DNA from 4 places in the Rhizobium sp. UBA1881 genome. Region 4 is predicted to be linked to each of the others. Evidence: predicted binding sites of a transcription regulator. Region 4 holds the regulator's gene; each other region holds the start of a gene.

Region 1 (4,750 bases), on a different contig from region 4:
ACGTCGGTTACCGCTATTCCGCTAGGAAAAAGGGGCAAACTTCTGCCCCGACATCACACATTGGCCAGCGTAATTGGAATTTGATTTCATTCGGTCAGATCGCATGTCATGGCTCGATTTTCCGTCCGCCGAAGAAACGGTCCCTCTCTGTCATGGCCGCATGCCCCGAAGCGTACAAGAATGAGATTGCTTTCTGGATGTCAGAAAGGGCCTTCACAGATCGTTGCGAGATATAGTCACCGTCCGCATCCACGTTTTGTTGCAACGCTCTCCCGCAAATTGCAGCGAGCTTATCCACCTCAGGTGCGATGCTGTAGAGCTGTTGTATGATGGCGTCCAAGTCAACCTTCGCACGCTCAGACATCCTATCTGCCATTTCAAGCCTCCTGGATTTACTCGGGTTGGCGGCATCTCAAGCTAAGAGCTTCGGGAAGTAGGAACCAAACGGTCGATGGAAAGGGATCGGGCAATCTGTGTTTCTCCGTTGGAGAACATGATCCCCGATCCTTCCTGTCGTCCTGACAAACGGAAGTCCAGGCTCAACTACCGAGAGAGGCGTCAAAAAGAATCAGCGCGGCGAACTCGCAAGCAGACGAGGCATACCTCAAGTCGGCCTAAACAACGACACAGAAAGGTCGGTGCAGAGACAGGGGGCGCCCGGCCAATCTTGCGACAGTGTCGACGGAGGGGCTCGACGGGTCCACTTTGCTTCATTAAACAAATCGGGAGGGAGTGGGGCTTCTAGCCCATTGGAGGAAAGAATGAGCGTTTCGGAGACGGCGCCGTCCGTCGTTTCACAGCCACGTGTGCATCTGCTGGTCCTGTTGTCGTTGGGCCTGTCTCACCTCTGCAACGACACCATCCAGTCGCTTACCCGCGGTCTACCCCATATTGAAGTCCAATTTCTCGCTCGACTTCATGCAGATCGGCATCATAACGCTGGTGTTCCAGATTGCAGGCGCGTTGCTGCAGCCAGCAATCGGCCTCTACACTGACCGCCATCCTCTGCCCTACTCGGCCGTATTCGGAATGGCCTTCACGCTCGCGGGCCTGATCAGCCTAGCCTATGCATCATCATATGTACTAATCTTGGTATCAGTAACGCTCGTGGGCATCGGCTCATCAATCTTCCATCCGGAAGCTACGCGCGCTGCACGTTATGCCTCTGGTGGGAGACAAGGCCTGGCGCAAGGCATCTTTCAGGTTGGTGGACAGATAGGTGGCGCCCTTGGTCCGCTCTGCGCGGCCATCTTCATCGTGTCGAATGGCAGGCACAGTCTAGTCTTCTTCTCATCAATGATCTTGCTCGCCATGCTTCTTCTTGGATGGAGCGCTCGTCAGTATTGGTCGATCCAGTCCCAGTTCGAGGCCGCGGCCCGCAGTTCAAATGCCAAGGGCGGGCGAAAGGAGCACTCTCGCGGGACCGTCACCATCGGCCTCATTGTTCTGACGCTGTTAATGGGATCGAAGCTGACCTATCTTGAAAGCTTCCGGTCCTTCTACACCTTCTACCTGATCGACCGCTTCGACATATCTGTGTCGACATCCCAGTTGATGCTGTTCGTATTCTTCATCTCTTCGGCTGCAGGCGTCCTACTTGGCGGCATCGTAGGGGACCGGATGGGCAGATATCGGATTATCTGGATTTCGATCCTGGGGCCGCTGCCCTTGACAATGTTGCTGCCCTACGCCGATCTTTTCTGGACGGGCGTACTCACGATTGGCATCAATCTTGTCATGGCAAGCGCGTTTGCCTCCATAATGATTTACGCGATGGATCTTGTGCCCAAGCGTATTGGTCTGATTGGCGGCATGTTCTACGGACTAAACTTCGCAATTGGTGGTATCGCCGCGGCATTTCTGGGCAGCCTGACTGACAAGATCGGAATCGAAGGGGTTTACCAGATCTGCTCATTCATTCCAATTGCAGGCTTCTTGGCAATCTTCCTGCCACGCCTTGCCCCAACCCTTCCTAGTAAAAGAAACCCAAAACCGTGAAACGGCTGCGCCATAGCTGCCTGCGAACAGACATTCACGCTCCAGTCTGGCCGTGTCGACTGGACAGCTATGGGAAATGCCCCTGCGGCCGCATAGAATAGCTTGATATTTAGAGCTACCGAGCCGAAGAGGCGCAAGTCATCGTCTGCCACCTGTAAACGTTTTTCTGCAGTTGACTCTTATTGCGAGCGCCGGAGAACGAGGGCTCGAATTTTATCCGTCAAAAGCGGAGACGGTGGGCGCACGCGTCTCTTTTGCGCGCGATTATATACGATGCAACTTAGTAAATTGCAGCTTCCAAAAACCCGACGGTCGCCGCAGGAGTGAGGGGCGGTTGAGGTTCTGAGCAAACATTTCTTTCCTGCTCTTACTGGTGAACTTCCCGCCATTGTCACAGCACCGTCATAAAATAAGGCGACATCTTGCGTCCGATTAATCTTGGATGCTGGCATGGATTATTTCAGACGCTTTAACTTCCTGTTCGCAACGCCCTCTTTCGACAGCGATGACCTGGAAGGCGTTCGTTACAAACAGATTATCCAAGAGATTGAGCGTTCCGGCTTTGAAGTGGTGCGTGCCCGCAATCTGGATGACGCCGAGATCGTCGTCCAGACCGACGCCGCCATTGGCTGCATGATGGTCGACTGGGGCAAGAAGGGTCTTGAAGGCAAGACCTCTCACCTAATAAACCTGATGCGCCGCCGCGGACTGGATTTCCCTATCATCCTGCTAATCCGCGGCAAGCGTTTCGAAGATGTGCCCGTCGAGGTGCTCGACTTCATAGATGGCTATGTTTTCTTGTCTGAGGAAACACCTGCTTTCATCGCGAAAAACCTCATCAGCCGTCTTAAACAATACGCCGAAACGCTGAAGACACCTTTTTTCGGTGCGCTTGTCGACTATGCCGAAGAAGGCAACCATCTTTGGACCTGTCCCGGGCATAATGGCGGCGTGTTCTACAGTCGTAGCCCGATCGGCCGCGTGTTCATGGAGCACCTCGGCGAAGCTGTATTCCGCGACGACCTCGACAATTCCGTGCTCGACCTCGGTGACCTACTGACCCACGAGGGACCAGCGCTGGCGGCGCAGAAGGAAGCAGCGAAAATCTTCGGTGCAGAGAAGACCTATTTCGTGCTCAACGGAACATCCACTTCAAACAAGGTTGCACTTTCCGCCCTTGTTACGGATGGCGACCTCGTCCTGTTTGACCGAAACAACCATAAAGCCGCTCACCATGGCGCGCTCATGATATCGGGTGGCATTCCCATCTATCTGCCGACCAAACGCAATGCGCACGGTCTCATTGGCCCAATTGACTATGCGTCACTGGACGAGACGGCACTGCGAGAGCGCATTCGAGCCAATCCTCTCGTCAAGGATACTGATGCCTGGCAAAAACCGCGGCCATTCCGCGTCGCCGTCGTCGAGCAATGCACCTATGACGGCACCATCCATAATGCAGAGATGATCCTTAAATCCATCGGTCACCTTTGCGACTACATTCTGTTCGACGAAGCCTGGGCCGGGTTCATGAAGTTCCACCCACTTTATGCCGGTCGTTTCGCCATGGGGCTTGCCGATCTCGGCCCGGACTCGCCCGGCATCATCGCCACCCAGTCTACCCACAAGCAGCTTGCTAGCTTTTCCCAAGCGTCGCAGATCCACATGAAGGATCGCCATATTGAAGGGCAGAAGCGGCGCGTGGAGCATCGGCGTTTTAACGAAAGCTTCATGCAGCACGCCTCCACCTCGCCCTTCTACCCATTGTTCGCCTCTCTTGATGTCGGCGCGCAGATGATGAAGGGCCGGTCCGGCGAAGTTCTGTGGGACGATACGATCCGCCTCGGGATCGAACTTAGGAAGAAAATGCGCGCCGTACGCCGGGAATTCGAGGAAAAGGAACCACGTGCAGAACGTCGATGGTTTTTTGAACCATTCGTTCCTGATCGGGCTTCGATCCCGGATGTTGCAAGCCCCGGCGCCTCGCACGATGTGCCATGGGAGAGCATTGCCACCGACCAACTGGCCACAAACCCGGCATTTTGGCACTTGACCCCCGGGGCACCCTGGCATGGTTTCAGCGGCATGGAGCAGGGGTTTGCCATGACGGACCCCAATAAGTTGACGGTGCTGACGCCCGGCTTCGACCGCAAGACAGGTCTCTATTCCGAACACGGTATTCCTGCCCCGATCGTGGCGCAATATCTTCGTGAGAACCGCATCGTTGCTGAGAAGAATGACCTCAACTCCTTGCTCTTCCTGCTGACACCCGGCGTCGAGGCCAGCAAGGCAGGGACCCTGATCAGCGGGCTTGTCGCGTTCAAGAAGCTGCATGACGACAATGCGATGCTGGAAGAGGTGATCCCGGAGTTCTACCGCCGGCGTCCAAGCCGCTATGCCGGCGTGCGTCTGCGCGATCTTTGCGGTGATCTGCACCGCTTCTTCCGCGATGCCAATGTCAGCGCCCTGCAGGCGAAGCAGTTTTCCGCCGCCCACCTGCCGCCAATGGCCATGTCGCCGCACGACGCAGCACGCAGCCTGGTGCGCAATGATGTCGACTACTTGCCGATCGATGAGATCGCGGGGCGCATTGCGACCACCCCGTTTGTGGTCTATCCGCCTGGGATCGCGACCATCGTCCCAGGCGAACGCCTGACGGACGCAGCAAAACCGATGATCGACTATCTCAAGATGTTCGAAACCTGCTTTAATGCCTTCCCGGGGTTTGATGTCGAGATCCAAGGTGTCTATC
Region 2 (4,750 bases), on a different contig from region 4:
GAGCATATTGAGGTTGGAAATCACCTGTACCGTCGGAAAGATACGCACCTCGACCGGCAGCATCAGCGTGATAAAGATGAGCCAGAAAAAGAGCGTGCGCAGCGGAAAGCGGAACCAGACCAGTGCAAAAGCGGAGAGCATCGACACCGTGATCTTGCCGACGGTGATGCCGAACGCCATGATCAGGCTGTTAAGCAGCATCAGGCTAAAAGCCGGGCCGCTGCCGTTAACGCCCTGCGTCCAGATGCGCGAGATGTTCTCCCACAGATGGGTTCCCGGGATGAGCGTCATCGGCACCTGATAGACCGCTTCGTTATCCAGCGTGGCGGCGACAAAGGCGACGTAGAGCGGAAACAGAATAGTGAGCACGCCCAGCACCAGCAGCGTGTGGCTGAAGATATCCAGCCCGCGACGGTTTTCAATCATTGGTACTGTACCTTACGCTCAACGAAGCGGAACTGAATAACGGTCAGGCCGATAACCAGCAGCATCAGCACTACCGACTGGGCCGCCGAAGAGGAGAGATCCAGCCCGGTAAAACCTTCACGATAAATTTTGTAGATAAGCGTAGTGGTCGCCTGCACCGGACCGCCGCCGGTCGCGGCGTCAATAACCGGGAAGGTGTCGAAGAAGGCGTAGATCAGGTTCACCACCAGTAGGAAAAAGCTGACCGGCGTAATTAGCGGCAGCGACAGATTGAAGAAGCGCCGCACCGGACCGGCGCCGTCGATCGCCGCGGCTTCCACCAGCGATTTCGGAATCGACTGCAGCGCCGCGAAAAAGAATAAAAAGTTGTAGCTCATCTGCTGCCAGATCGAGGCCACCACGATCAGGAACATCGCCTGGCCGCTGTTCTGGGCATAGTTCCAGTTGTAGCCAAGCTGGTTAAGGAGATGGCTAATCAGGCCGAGGCCGGGATTGAACAGAAACATCCACAGCACCGCCGCGACCACGGGCGCCACCGCGTAAGGCAGCAGCAGCAGCGTCTGGTAGAGTTTGCGCAGCCGAATAACGTAATCCACCAGCGCCGCCAGCAGCAGCGACAGCACCATGCCGCATACCGTCACCAGGGTGCTGAAGACGATAGTGGTCCAGAAGGCGTCGAGGTAGTAGCTGTCCTGAAACAGACGCCTGAAGTTTTCGAAGCCGACAAAGGTGCTGGAGATGCCGAACGGGTCAAGGCTCTGCAGCGAATACCACAGGGCTTCGCCCGCGGGCCAGAGGAAAAAGATAGCGGTAATCAGCAGCTGCGGCAGCACCAGCAGATAGGGCAACAGACTGGTGCGGAACACCGGGCGAGATGAAGACATAGCGTACTCTGTCTGAGAAAGAGAACAGGGTCGGCGCGCGCCGACCCTTTTACCGAACGGAATTACTTCACTTGCTGTTCAAAGCGGCGCAGCAGCTCGTTGCCGCGTTTCACCGCGTTATCCAGCGCTGCCTGCGGCGACTGTTTGCCGGTCCAGACGCCTTCCAGCTCCTCGTCGACCACGGTGCGGATCTGCGGCATATTGCCCAGACGCATGCCTTTAGTGAACGGCAGCGGATCTTTGTTCAGCATCTGACGCGTCGCGATATCCGCGCCAGGGTTCTTGTCATAGAAGCCCTGCTGCTTGCTCAGCTCGTAAGCCGCGGTGGTGATCGGCAGGTAGCCGGTTTTCTGGTGCCATTCGGCAGCGATTTCCGGCTGCGCGAGGAACTGCATAAACTCCGCGACGCCCTTATAGGTATCGGCGTTTTTGCCCTTCATCACCCACAGGCTGGCCCCGCCGATAATGGCGTTCTGCGGCGCGTTCGGCACGGTTTCGTCATACGGCATCATGCCGACGCCGTAGTTGAATTTGGCGTAGTGCTTGATATCCGCCAGCGAACCAGAGGAGGCGGTAGTAATACCGCAGTCGCCGTTATAGAACTTGGCGGTGGACTCGTCTTTACGGCCAAAGTAGGTGAAGTCGCCTTTCTTGTTCATATCCTCCAGCATCTGGATATGGCGTACCTGCACCGGCTTGTTAAATTCCAGCACCGCATCGGTGCCGTCGAAGCCGTTGTTTTTGCTGGCGACCGGCAAGGCGTGCCAGGCGCTGAAGTTTTCGATCTGGATCCAGCCCTGCCAGCCGCTGGCGTAGCCGCAGGTCAGGCCCGCTTTACGCAGCGCGTCGGCATCTTTCGCCAGCTCCTGCCAGGTTTTCGGCGGCTGGTCGGGGTTCAGGCCCGCTTTTTTAAAGGCGTCCTTGTTGTAGTAGAGCACCGGCGTGGAGCTGTTGAACGGCTGAGAAATCAGATGGCCGCTGGCATCGCTGTAGTAGCCCGCCACGGTCGGCACGAACTGTTTTTCGTCAAAGGGGATGCCCGCGTCCTGGAAAACCTGATGCACCGGCACGATCGCCTTCGAGGCCATCATGGTTGCGGTGCCAACTTCGTAAACCTGCAAAATGGCTGGCGCTTTGCCGGAACGTACCGCTGCGATGCCTGCCGCGAGGCTCTGCTCGTAGTTACCTTTGTAGGTTGGAACAATTTTATAGTCGGGATGCGCCTGGTTAAAACGTTGCGCCAGAGAGTCGACTTCTTTGCCTAACTCGCCCTCCATAGAATGCCAGAAAGGAATCTCAGTGGCGGCCAGCGCATTGCCGCTGATAGCCAGGCCCAGAACCGCACTCATCAGGCTACGACGAAAAGTAAACACGGACATAGAATTTTCCTGTGCAGGTAGGTACGCGCGATATCACGCATTTTTTGTTCGCGGTGTAACATGACACGGGGAAATGACGGATTAATAACAGATAAATGACAGCCGTATGACGGCAAGATGAAAGGGTTTAGCTGACCTTTTTAACAGACTACAGCCGCGGGCCATTGGCGACGCAGCCAGATTACGGACGGCCAGGGCACAGTCACCGGAGCGTACATGCAGTACGCGAGGATGACGAGCGCTGCCCAACCGCAATCTGGCAAGCCAGCCAGCCCTAGGCGCCTAAATAGGCGCTGCGGACGGCTTCGTTGGAGAGCAAGGCTTCCCCGGTATCTTCCAGCACCACATGGCCGTTTTCCAGCACATAGCCGCGATCCGCCAGCTTCAGCGCCTGATTGGCGTTCTGCTCCACCAGGAAGATAGTCATCCCCTCTTTGCGCAGCTGTTCGATGGTGTCGAAGATCTGCTGGATAATAATCGGTGCCAGTCCCAGCGAAGGCTCATCCAGCAGCAGCAGACGCGGCTGGCTCATCAGCGCGCGGCCGATCGCCAGCATCTGCTGCTCGCCGCCGGAAAGCTGGTTGCCGAGATTGCGGCGGCGTTCCTTCAGGCGTGGAAACATATGATACGATTCTTCGAGCGCCGTCTTCGGCCGCCCCTTCAGGCCTACAAAGAGGTTTTCCTCGACCGTCAGCGTTGGAAAGATGCAGCGTGCCTGCGGCACGTAACCCAGCCCTTGGTGCGCTCGCGCCGCACTCGGTATGGCCGTGACATCGGCAGAGCCTAGCTTGATACGACCGTCGTAGCGTTTAGTCTGCCCGGCAAGGGTGGCGAGCAACGTGGTCTTGCCCATGCCGTTACGGCCAAGCACCGCGAGCCGCGCGCCGGCTGAAACCGAGAAGGAAACATGTTCAAGGACGCGCGTCGGACCATAACCCGCCGACAGGTTTTCGACCTCAAGCGACGTGGCTGGCATTGGCATAGCTCCCGAGATAGGCTTCGCGCACGCGGGCGTCCCTGGTGACATCGGCAGGCGAGCCATCGAAAATGATGGCGCCGGCGGCGAGCACAATCACACGCTTGGCGAAGCGAAAGACAAGGTCCATGTCGTGCTCGATCATTAGCACGGCAAGATCGGCAGGCAGGTCTGCCAACGCCTGTTCGATACGACCGGTGTCGCTCTGTGGCACGCCGACGGCTGGTTCGTCGAGCAGGAGAACCTTAGGCTTAAGCGCCATGGCGACGGCGATCTCCAGCAGGCGTTGCTGGCCGTAGGCGATCTCGTTGACCTTGCGGTGCATCAGGTTCTCGAGGCCCAGCGTGTGCAGCATGCCGGTCACCTCATCCATGACACCAGGCATCGACAGGAAGTTGCCGAACATGCGGCCCGTCCGTCCGTCTCGCTGCAGGATGGCGAGCGCGACGTGCTCGGCGGGCGTCATGTCCTGGAAAAGCCGGGTGACCTGGAACGAGCGGACCAGCCCGCGCTTGACGCGGCCGGCCGCATCCACCCGGGTCACGGTCTCCCCGCCCAGGCGGACATCACCGGAATCGGGCGCCAGATTGCCGGTGACCAGATTGACGAAGGTGGTCTTGCCGGCGCCGTTCGGTCCGATCAGTGCGACGCGATCACCTGGATACATCGAGATCGAGACGTCGTTGGTAACGGCCAGGCCGCCGAAGGATTTCTTCAAATTGGAGACTTCGAAGACGGCGTTCATTCAACTGCCTCCGAACGTCGCGATAGCAGGCCGGCGGCTGTGCCATAGATACCCCTCGGTGCGAAAAGAACGACGAGGATCAAAAGCGCGCCCACCATAGTCAGCCAGTGGAAAGGGTTGGCGGCCGACACGTAATCCTCAAACAGTATGAAGATGACCGTTCCAGAAAGTGCTCCAAACAGCGAGCCAGTGCCGCCGAGCACGAGCATGACGAGGCTTTCAGCCGAGAGAGTGAACGAAAGGCTGTCGAGGCCGACGACCTGCGTCGAAATTGCGGTAAGGGCGCCGCCGACCCCGGCTACCGCACCCGATATCACATACATCTTCATCAGTGCGACCT
Region 3 (4,750 bases), on a different contig from region 4:
CGCCATCGGCAATCTTGAGTTCGATGCCGGAAACGGCGCGCACGCCGCCGTGATAGATCTTGCCGACATTATCGACGTCGATGGAGGCCATTGTTACTTCTCCGTCTCAACCAGGCCTTTGACGAAAAGGCGCTGCATGAAAATGATGACCAGAACCGGCGGCAGGGCCGCGAGGATGACGCCTGCCATCACAAGGTTCCATTGTGTATCGCCATCCAGCACCGCGGCCAGGCGCTTGATGCCCATGACGACGGTGTAGTAGCCGGGTTCGGTGGTGATCAGCATCGGCCAGAGATACTGGTTCCAGCCGTAGATGAACATGATGATGAAAAGTGCCGCGATATTGGTGCGCGACAGCGGCAGCAGGATATCCCAGAAGAACTTCATCGGGCCGGCGCCATCGACGCGCGCCGCTTCCATCATCTCTTCGGGAACCGTCAGGAAGAACTGCCGGAACAGGAAGGTGGCGGTCGCCGACGCAATGACGGGAATGACGAGGCCGGAATAGGAGTTCAACATGCCGAGATCGGCAACGACCTTGTAGGTCGGCAGGATGCGCACCTCGATGGGGAGCATCAGCGTCATGAAGATGATCCAGAAGGCGACCGTGCGGAAGGGAAAGCGGAAATAGACGATGGCGAAGGCCGATATGATCGAAATCGCGATCTTGCCGATCGCGACCAGGATGGCCATCGCCAGGCTGTTGCCGAGCATCAGGAGGAATGGCGGTGCGCCGGCGTTGGAGGCGCCGGTGCCGAGCAGCACGCCGTAGTTCTCGAGCATCTGGTGGCCCGGCGTCATCGGCACGACGCCGGTCAAGAAGTCCGAGGGACCGCGCGTCGAGGCGATGAAGGCGAGATAGACGGGAAACACCACCATGCCGATCCCGATGATCAGCACGAAGTGGGTGAGGAAATTGAGGAAGGGACGGTTCTCGACCATGGCTGGCTCTCGCTTCAATACTGCACTTTGCGCTCGATCCAGCGGAACTGGACGACGGTCAGGACGACCACGATCAGCATCAGCACGACCGACTGCGCGGCCGACGGGCCGAGATTGAGACCGACGAAACCATCGGCATAGACCTTGTAGACAAGGATGTTGGTCGATTGCGACGGACCGCCCGAGGTGGCCGCGTCGATGATCGGGAAGGTGTCGAACATCGCGTAGGTGATGTTGATGACAGCCAGGAAGAAGGTGGTCGGCGACAGCAGCGGGAAGACCACCGTCCAGAAGCGCTTGATGGGACCGGCGCCATCGATCGCGGCGGCTTCGGTCAGCGAATGCGGGACCGACTGCAGGCCGGCGACGAAGAACAGGAAATTGTACGAGATCTGCTTCCAGGCGGCGGCGATGATGATCAGGATCATCGCGTTGTTCGGGTTCAGGCGGTGGTTCCAGCTGTAGCCGAAATGTTCCAGCACATAGGGAATGATACCGACGCTGGGGTTGAACATGAACCACCAGAGCAGGCCGGATGCGGCCGGGGCCACGGCATAGGGCCAGACCAGAAGCGTCGTATAGAAGCGCTGCGAGCGGATCACGCGGTTGACGCAGATCGCGAAGAGCAGCGACAACCCCATCGACAGCACGGTGACACCGATCGAGAAGACGAAGGTGACGGTCAGCGAATTCAGATAATCCGGATCTTGCAGCAAGCGCGTGTAGTTCGCCAAACCGACGAAGGTGTCCTTCAGACCGAAGGGATCCTGGCGCAGGAAGGACTGCCATACGGCCTGAACCGCCGGCCACACGAAGAAGACGATCGTGATGAGCAGCTGCGGCGCGATCAGGAAATAAGGCAGGAGACGGCTTTGGAAGACGGTGCGTTTGGTTTGCATGCATGACCCCTCAAGGAAAATGCCCTCCCCGGACGGGCCGGAGAGGGCTGACGGAGGGAGCGACCCTTAGTTGGAATTCGCGGCTTCGAATTCGCGCAGCTTGGCATTGCCCTGCTTTGCGGCTTCGTCGAGCGCTTCCTGACCGGTCTTCTTGCCGTTGAGAACGGCTTCGAACTGCTGGTCGATGACGTCGCGGATCTGCGTCAGGTTGCCGAAGCGAACGCCCTTGGAGTTTTCGGACGGCGTGCCGCGCATGATCTGCTTGATGGCGATGTCAGAACCGGCGTTCTTTTCGTAGTAGCCCTGCTTCTGACCAAGCTCGTAAGCAGCATTGGTGATCGGCAGGTAGCCGGTGAACTGGTGCCAATCGGCCTGGACTTCAGGCTGCGACAGGTAGGTGAAGAACTTGGCGGCGCCCTTGTAGACAGCCTTGTCCTTCTGACCGTTCAGAACCCACAGCGTTGCGCCGCCGATGATCGAGTTCTTCGGGTCTTTCGTGACCGTGTCGTCGTAAGGCATCGGCGCGAAGCCGACCTTGAAGTCCTTGGCATTGTTGATGACGCCGGCGCGCGAAGCGGACGAGTTCATGTAGGCTGCGCACTGCTGCGAGTAGAAGAGCGGAGCAGCGTCAGCACCGGCGCTCGGGCCGCCATACTTGTAGACGCCTTCATCCTGCCAGGTCTTGAGGTGATCCCAGAACTTGGCCTGGTTCGGGCCGTTGAAGGTGAACTCGGCGTTCATGCCGCCGAAGCCGTTCTGCTGGGTGCCGTAAGGCAGGTTCTGGATGGCGGAGTAGTTTTCCAGGCCAACCCAGGTCGCGCCGTAGGACATGGTGAAGCCGCACTTGGCAGCGCCGGAAGAGACGATCTTCTTGCCCATTTCGGCAAGCTCGGCCCAGGTCTTCGGGGCGACTTCAGGATCGAGGCCGGCCTTCTTGAAGACGTCCTTGTTGTAGTAGAGGATCGGGGTCGACGAGTTGAACGGCATCGACAGGATGTTGCCCTCAGCGTCGGAATAGTAGCCGACAACAGGCGCCAGGAACTTCGACGGATCCCAAGGCTCACCCTCGTCCTTCATCAGCTGGTAGACCGGGTAGACGGCGCCCTTGGCAGCCATCATCGTGCCGGTGCCGACTTCGAAAACCTGAACGATGGCGGGCTGCTGGCCGGCGCGGAAAGCGGCGATAGCGGCCGTCAGCGTCTCGGGATAGGTGCCCTTGTAGACGGGAACGATCTTGTATTCGCTCTGGCTGTCGTTGAACTTCTGGGCAACTTCCTCGAGCTTCTTGCCAAGCTCGCCACCCATGGCGTGCCACCAGGTCACTTCGGTTGCAGCAAAGGACGCGGAAGCGGACAAAGCAACCGCAGCAGCGGCCAATGAAATCGACTTAAACATGAAAAACCCTCTCCACCGTTGTTGGCGTGAGGACGCAATAGAGGCCTATTGTGACACCTCCTTAACAGTTTTGTGACGGGCCGATTACAAATTCCGAAGAATTTACTCAGCTAACGAAAGCGATCAGAACGCATCGCGCAAATGGACCGGCCACCGACCGGGCAAGATGGCGACGATGTCGTAGCGTTGAGACAAGCGGGCATGGTCGCGCTGGCGGGAGAGCCAGAGATCGCTGGCACCACGGATGCGGGTTTGCGCGAGATGCGAGACGGCATCGACGGCCGCGCCTTGGTCGCGGCGCGCCTTCACCTCGACGAAGACGGCCAGATCGCCCTTGCGGGCGATGATGTCGATCTCGCCAAGCCGCGTGCGATAGCGCAGCGCGACGATGCGGTAGCCTTTGAGGATGAGATAGAAAGCGGCGATGTATTCGGAGACATGACCCCGACGCAGTGCCTTGCGGCGAAGACCCTTTTGATGCGGGTCCGTAGCGTCGTTACCTGACATCGCCCGCCTTTCGGTCGAGAAGGCGCTGGTAGAGCTCCTTGCGCGGGAGGCCGGTGATGCGGGCGGCCTCGGCGGCGGCCTTGGCGGTCGGCAGCGTCTGCGAGAGATCGGCGAGGATGGCGTCGATATCCGTTTCCTCGATCGCGCGCTCCGGCGCCGGGCCGATGACGAGGACGATCTCGCCTTTGACATTATCGACATCGGCATAGTGAGCGGCGAGTTCGGCGAGCGTGCCCCGACGGAATTCCTCGTAGCTCTTGGTGAGCTCGCGGCAGACGGATGCCGGGCGATCGCCGCCGAGAACGTCGGCGGCGGCAATGAGCGTGGCGCCGATGCGGTGCGGGGATTCGAAGAACATCAGTGTCGCCGGCGTGGCGGCGAATTCAGACAGGCGGTCGCGGCGGGCCTTGTCCTTGGTCGGAAGAAATCCGGCGAACAGGAAGGCATCGTTCGGAAGGCCGGAGCCGACAAGGGCCGCCAGCGGCGCCGATGCGCCAGGGATCGGGATCACCCGATAGCCGGCTTCGATCGCCGATTGCGCGAGGCGGTAACCGGGGTCGGAGACCAGCGGCGTGCCGGCATCGGAGACCAGCGCCACGGACTTGCCCGCTTCGAGCGCCGCAAGCAGGCGGGGGCCAGCTTCGTCGGCATTGTGCTCGTGATAGGCGTAGGGGCGGTTCTGGATGCCGTAGCGATCGAGCAGCACGCGGGTGACGCGGGTGTCCTCGCAGGCGAGCACATCAGCGCCGGCCAGCGTTTCCAGCGCGCGCAGCGTTATGTCGCCGAGATTGCCGATCGGCGTCGCGACGAGATAGAGGCCGGGCTCCTGCGGGCGGGCGGGAACGGCCATGTTGTGCAGGCGGAAGCTGCGCTGCCTGCCGCCCTCTGTCGTCGCGTCGTCATTGCTCAAGATATGTCTGCCCTTTCTGGCTTCCGGCCTTTATGGGCGACACCTTTCTCTTCGGCAAGGGGCAGGACTTCGCCGGTAACGGTGATTTCTGTGAGCA
Region 4 (4,750 bases):
GCGCACGTCTGGCGCCATCATCGTCCTGCTCCTGTTCCTGATCGTCATGAACCTCGGAGCCATCCTCTTGCGTCGTCGCTTTGAGCGCCGCTGGTAAACGGAGTAAACATCATGAACATGTTGACGGAAGCAGCAGTTGAGAAGGCGCTAGACCAGAAGATGAATACCATTCCGTATAAAATGATCGGCCAGGACGTCTCGGTTTATTACGGCGAAAAGCGCGCGCTTTTCGACGTGAAGCTGAACATCCGCGAAAACACCGTGACGGCTCTCATCGGTCCGTCGGGCTGCGGCAAGTCCACCTTCCTGCGCAGCCTGAACCGCATGAACGACACGATCGACAACTGCCGCGTCACCGGCAAGATCACGCTCGATGGCGATGATATCTACGATCCGGATATCGACGTCGTCGAACTGCGCGCCCGCGTCGGCATGGTGTTCCAGAAGCCGAACCCGTTCCCGAAGTCGATCTACGAAAACGTCGCCTACGGCCCGCGCATCCACGGTCTCGCCAAGGCGAAGGCCGACATGGACGTCATCGTCGAGCAGAGCCTGCAGCGCGCCGGCCTGTGGAACGAAGTCAAGGACCGCGTGCATGAAGGCGGCACCGGCCTTTCGGGCGGCCAGCAGCAGCGTCTGTGCATCGCGCGTGCGATTGCCGTCAGCCCCGAAGTCATCCTGATGGACGAGCCCTGCTCGGCGCTCGACCCGATCGCGACCGCCAAGGTCGAGGAGCTCATCCACGAGCTGCGCGAAGCCTACACGATCGTCATCGTCACGCACTCGATGCAGCAGGCAGCCCGCGTTTCGCAGCGCACCGCCATGTTCCACCTCGGCAACCTCGTCGAGGAGAACGATACCGACAAGATGTTCACCAACCCGGATGATCCGCGCACCCAGGATTACATCATGGGCCGCTTCGGCTGATCTCCGAAACCGGTAAACCTCAGGACATTCAAGGATAAGCCCCATGGCATCGACACATATCTATTCCGCCTACGACGATGATCTCAAGTTCCTGACGCGCCGCATATCCGAAATGGGCGGCCTCGCGGAACAGATGGTCGGCGACGCTGTTCGCGCGCTCGTCAACGGCGACACTTCGCTCGCCCAGAAGGTCATCTCCGACGACGTGATCCTCGATCACGCCGAGCGCGAGATCGGCGAAAAGGCGATCATCACCATCGCCCGCCGCCAGCCGATGGCCGCCGACCTTCGCGAAATCATGGGTTCGATCCGCATCGCGGCCGATCTCGAGCGCGTCGGCGATCTCGGCAAGAACACCGCCAAGCGCGTCATCGCTGTTCAGAGCACCGGCGTTCCGCGCAAGCTCGCCCGTGGCCTCGAGCATCTCTCCGAACTGGCACTCGTCCAGCTCAAGGAGGTTCTCGACGTCTACACCAGCCGCGTTGCAGATCGTGCCAAGTCGATCCGAGAGCGCGACGAGGAAATCGACGCGATGTACACCTCGCTGTTCCGCGAGATGCTGACCTACATGATGGAAGATCCGCGCAACATCACCAGCTGCACGCATCTCCTGTTCTGCGCCAAGAACATCGAGCGCATCGGCGACCACGCCACCAACATCGCAGAGACCATCTACTACATGGCTACCGGCGCCCAGCCGGAAGGCGAGCGTCCGAAGGACGACACCGCCAACACCGTCGGCGCGGTCACGGAATAAGCGTTCCGGACCCACGCCCCCAGGAGACCGAGACGAATGATCCCAAGAGTAGCAGTCGTTGAAGACGAAGAAGCACTGAGCGTGCTTCTTCGCTATAACCTTGAGGCCGAAGGCTTCGAAGTCGATACCATCCTTCGCGGTGACGAGGCCGAGATCCGGCTGCAGGAACGCACGCCTGACCTTTTGATCCTCGATTGGATGCTGCCCGGCGTATCCGGCATCGAGCTCTGCCGTCGCCTGCGCATGCGCCCGGAGACGGAGCGCCTGCCGATCATCATGCTGACCGCCCGTGGCGAGGAAAGCGAACGTGTTCGCGGCCTGTCGACCGGCGCCGACGACTATGTCGTCAAGCCGTTCTCGACACCTGAGCTCGTTGCCCGCGTCAAGGCGATGCTGCGCCGCGCCAAGCCGGAAGTGCTGTCCTCGCTGCTGAAGTGCGGCGATATCGAACTCGATCGCGAAACCCACCGCGTTCACCGCAAGAGCCGCGAAGTCCGCCTCGGACCGACCGAATTCCGCCTACTGGAATTCTTGATGTCGTCGCCGGGCCGCGTCTTCTCCCGCTCGCAGCTGCTCGATGGCGTCTGGGGCCATGACATCTATGTCGACGAGCGCACCGTCGACGTTCACGTCGGCCGCCTGCGCAAGGCGCTCAACTTCTCGAACATGCAGGATGTCATCCGCACCGTTCGCGGCGCTGGTTATTCGATGGAAGCGTAAGACGCTTCCATTTCATCCGGTCCAACGAAAAACGGGCCCCGCGAGGGCCCGTTTTCTTGTGTTCCTTATCCGGCTTTCCGGGTCATGCGACCCGGTTGGCGGCCTTGCGGCGCTCGTTGACCGGCTGGTAGGCCATGCGCTGGTGATAGGTGCAGTACGGCGAGTTGTCAGGGGACTCGCAGCCGCAGAAGTGGAAGTCATCCGTCAGCGGATCGCCGACCGGCCACTTGCACGTACGCTCGGTCAGTTCCGTGAGGCCTAGGCGGCGCGAGATCGGAACGACAACGTTGGAAGCCGGACGGTAACGGACTTCCTCGATCGCATCGATGTCCATCTCTTCCTTGAGAGCCACTGCGCCCTGCGGGCGGGCAACGGCGCGGCTTGGCGAGATGCGTGCGGAATTGAAGCTGTTGGCGGGGCGCGGGGTCGAAACCGCCGGGCGCTTCGGTGCCCGCGTCGCCGTGGTCGTGCCGCCGGCCTTGGCGCGGCCAGGCAGGTTCAGGCGGTGGACCTTGCCGATGACGGCGTTGCGGCTTACACCGCCAAGTTGTGCCGCAATCTGGCTGGCGCTCAGGCCTTCGGCCCAAAGCTTCTTCAGTCTCTCAACGCGCTCGTCTGTCCAGTTCATGCCCTGTCTCCGCCTTATTGCGTTGGTGTAGGCAGAATCCTTCACCCATGGCGCGGACGTGTCCGGACCAAGAAACGCTTGCTCGATTTTGGTGACTAGTTCCGCCGCATGCAGTCTAGTAATTGAGTTTTAACCTAGAGTGAGGGCGACTCCGTGACAAGAGTCGGTTGAATCGCGGCGAATCGATTTCTCGGTTTTCCCCAACTTGCTGGGTGGTAGAGTCATTTCTGCAACATTAGCTGTTGATAGCTCGCCGGCGCCCCGATGCTTGCTTGACGCATGCGACAAAAGCTCAGTTTTGTTGACATCGCACTGCGAAAAGACAATAGTGCCCCTCGCCGCCGAAAGGCGGCATTTTTCATTTCCGGGCACCCGCTTTTTAGCCGGAGTCCGGGCCATTGTTGAGCGAATGACAGGAGATCGCGCCATGGCTGAAGCCGCGCCGCTTTATGATACCTACTCTCGTGCCCCGCTGCGGTTCGAGCGAGGAGAGGGCGTGTGGCTGATCACCGAAACTGGTGAGCGATATCTCGATTTCGGCGCGGGCGTTGCCGTGACCTCCGTCGGCCATAGCCACCCGCACGTCGTCGGCGCGCTGAAGGATCAGGCCGAGAAGGTCTGGCACCTTTCCAACATTTACGAGATCCCCGGCCAGGAGCGCTTCGCCAAGCGGCTGACGGATGCAACCTTCGCGGATAAGGTGTTCTTCACCAATTCCGGCGCCGAGGCTCTGGAGTGCGCGATCAAGACCGCGCGCCGCTACCAGTATTCGAAGGGCCATCCCGAGCGCTTCCACATCATCACCTTCGAAGGCGCCTTCCACGGCCGCACGCTGGCAACGATCGCCGCCGGCGGCCAGGAAAAGTATCTCGAAGGCTTCGGCCCCAAGACGCCCGGTTTCGACCAGGTGCCCTTCGGCGATATCGAAGCCGTCCGTGCCGCCATCACCGATGCCACGGCCGGTATCCTGATCGAGCCGGTACAGGGCGAGGGCGGTATCCGCCCGGCAACCACGGAATTCATGAAGGCGCTGCGCCAGCTCTGCGACGAACACGGCCTGCTTCTGATCCTCGACGAGGTTCAGTCCGGCGTTGGCCGCACCGGCAAGCTCTTCGCGCATGAATGGTCCGGCGTCACGCCCGACATCATGGCGGTCGCCAAGGGCATCGGCGGTGGTTTCCCGCTCGGCGCCTGCCTTGCAACAGCTGAAGCAGCCTCCGGCATGAAGGCCGGCACCCATGGCTCGACCTATGGCGGCAACCCGCTCGCCATGGCCGTCGGCAATGCCGTGCTCGATGTCCTCCTCGAGGAAGGCTTCCTGCGCCACGTCAATGACGTCGCGCTCGTCTTCCGTCAGGGCCTCGCATCGCTGAAGGATCGTTTCCCCGATGTGATCGAGGACATCCGCGGCGAAGGCCTTATGCTCGGCGTCAAGGCGGCCGTTCCGTCGACTGAGCTCCTGCAGGCCATCCGCGCTGCCAACCTGCTGGCCATTCCGGCCGGCGACAACGTCATCCGTTTGCTTCCTCCGCTCGTCGTCACCGCTGACGAAGCCCGCGAAGGCCTCGCGCGTCTCGAACGCGCCGCCGAGAGCGTGCGCGCCAAGGCAAAGAAGACGGCTTGAATGGATGGATGCCCGGCCGGATGGCGGGCGTAACAGGTTAAGGACAGATGGCTTCCCCAAAACACTTTCTCGATCTCTCCGCGGTAACCTCCTC

What was found. Region 4 encodes PhoB, which activates phosphate uptake and scavenging genes when phosphate is short. Its sites were predicted from a motif close to TGTCATNNANCTGTCAT; they were not measured.
Region 1: a site for PhoB is predicted at 2,388-2,404, ahead of B3605_RS00175 (Orn/Lys/Arg decarboxylase N-terminal domain-containing protein). Genes of this name have one in related genera too.
Region 2: a site for PhoB is predicted at 2,774-2,790, ahead of ugpB (sn-glycerol-3-phosphate ABC transporter substrate-binding protein UgpB). Genes of this name have one in related genera too.
Region 3: a site for PhoB is predicted at 3,309-3,325, ahead of ugpB (sn-glycerol-3-phosphate ABC transporter substrate-binding protein UgpB). Genes of this name have one in related genera too.

What each region holds. Positions count from the first base shown of each region.
Region 1 covers NZ_DDHH01000002.1:31,632-36,381, forward strand. Annotated here, with positions in the region: gene B3605_RS00160 (ROK family protein) at 1-1, shown strand, start outside; gene B3605_RS00165 (hypothetical protein) at 107-376, opposite strand; partial or broken gene B3605_RS00170 (MFS transporter) at 762-1,998, shown strand; gene B3605_RS00175 (Orn/Lys/Arg decarboxylase N-terminal domain-containing protein) at 2,449-4,750, shown strand, end outside.
Region 2 covers NZ_DDHH01000121.1:37,467-42,216, reverse strand. Annotated here, with positions in the region: gene ugpE (sn-glycerol-3-phosphate ABC transporter permease UgpE) at 1-426, opposite strand, end outside; gene ugpA (sn-glycerol-3-phosphate ABC transporter permease UgpA) at 423-1,310, opposite strand; gene ugpB (sn-glycerol-3-phosphate ABC transporter substrate-binding protein UgpB) at 1,373-2,689, opposite strand; gene B3605_RS15105 (ABC transporter ATP-binding protein) at 2,964-3,665, opposite strand; gene B3605_RS15100 (ABC transporter ATP-binding protein) at 3,646-4,410, opposite strand; gene B3605_RS15095 (branched-chain amino acid ABC transporter permease) at 4,407-4,750, opposite strand, start outside.
Region 3 covers NZ_DDHH01000092.1:2,986-7,735, forward strand. Annotated here, with positions in the region: gene B3605_RS11100 (sn-glycerol-3-phosphate import ATP-binding protein UgpC) at 1-91, opposite strand, end outside; gene ugpE (sn-glycerol-3-phosphate ABC transporter permease UgpE) at 94-942, opposite strand; gene ugpA (sn-glycerol-3-phosphate ABC transporter permease UgpA) at 957-1,841, opposite strand; gene ugpB (sn-glycerol-3-phosphate ABC transporter substrate-binding protein UgpB) at 1,908-3,236, opposite strand; gene B3605_RS11120 (YraN family protein) at 3,360-3,743, opposite strand; gene rsmI (16S rRNA (cytidine(1402)-2'-O)-methyltransferase) at 3,733-4,593, opposite strand.
Region 4 covers NZ_DDHH01000152.1:18,462-23,211, reverse strand. Annotated here, with positions in the region: gene pstA (phosphate ABC transporter permease PstA) at 1-97, shown strand, start outside; gene pstB (phosphate ABC transporter ATP-binding protein PstB) at 112-927, shown strand; gene phoU (phosphate signaling complex protein PhoU) at 971-1,684, shown strand; gene phoB (phosphate regulon transcriptional regulator PhoB) at 1,721-2,404, shown strand; gene B3605_RS18275 (GcrA family cell cycle regulator) at 2,487-3,032, opposite strand; gene B3605_RS18270 (aspartate aminotransferase family protein) at 3,460-4,656, shown strand; gene argF (ornithine carbamoyltransferase) at 4,704-4,750, shown strand, end outside.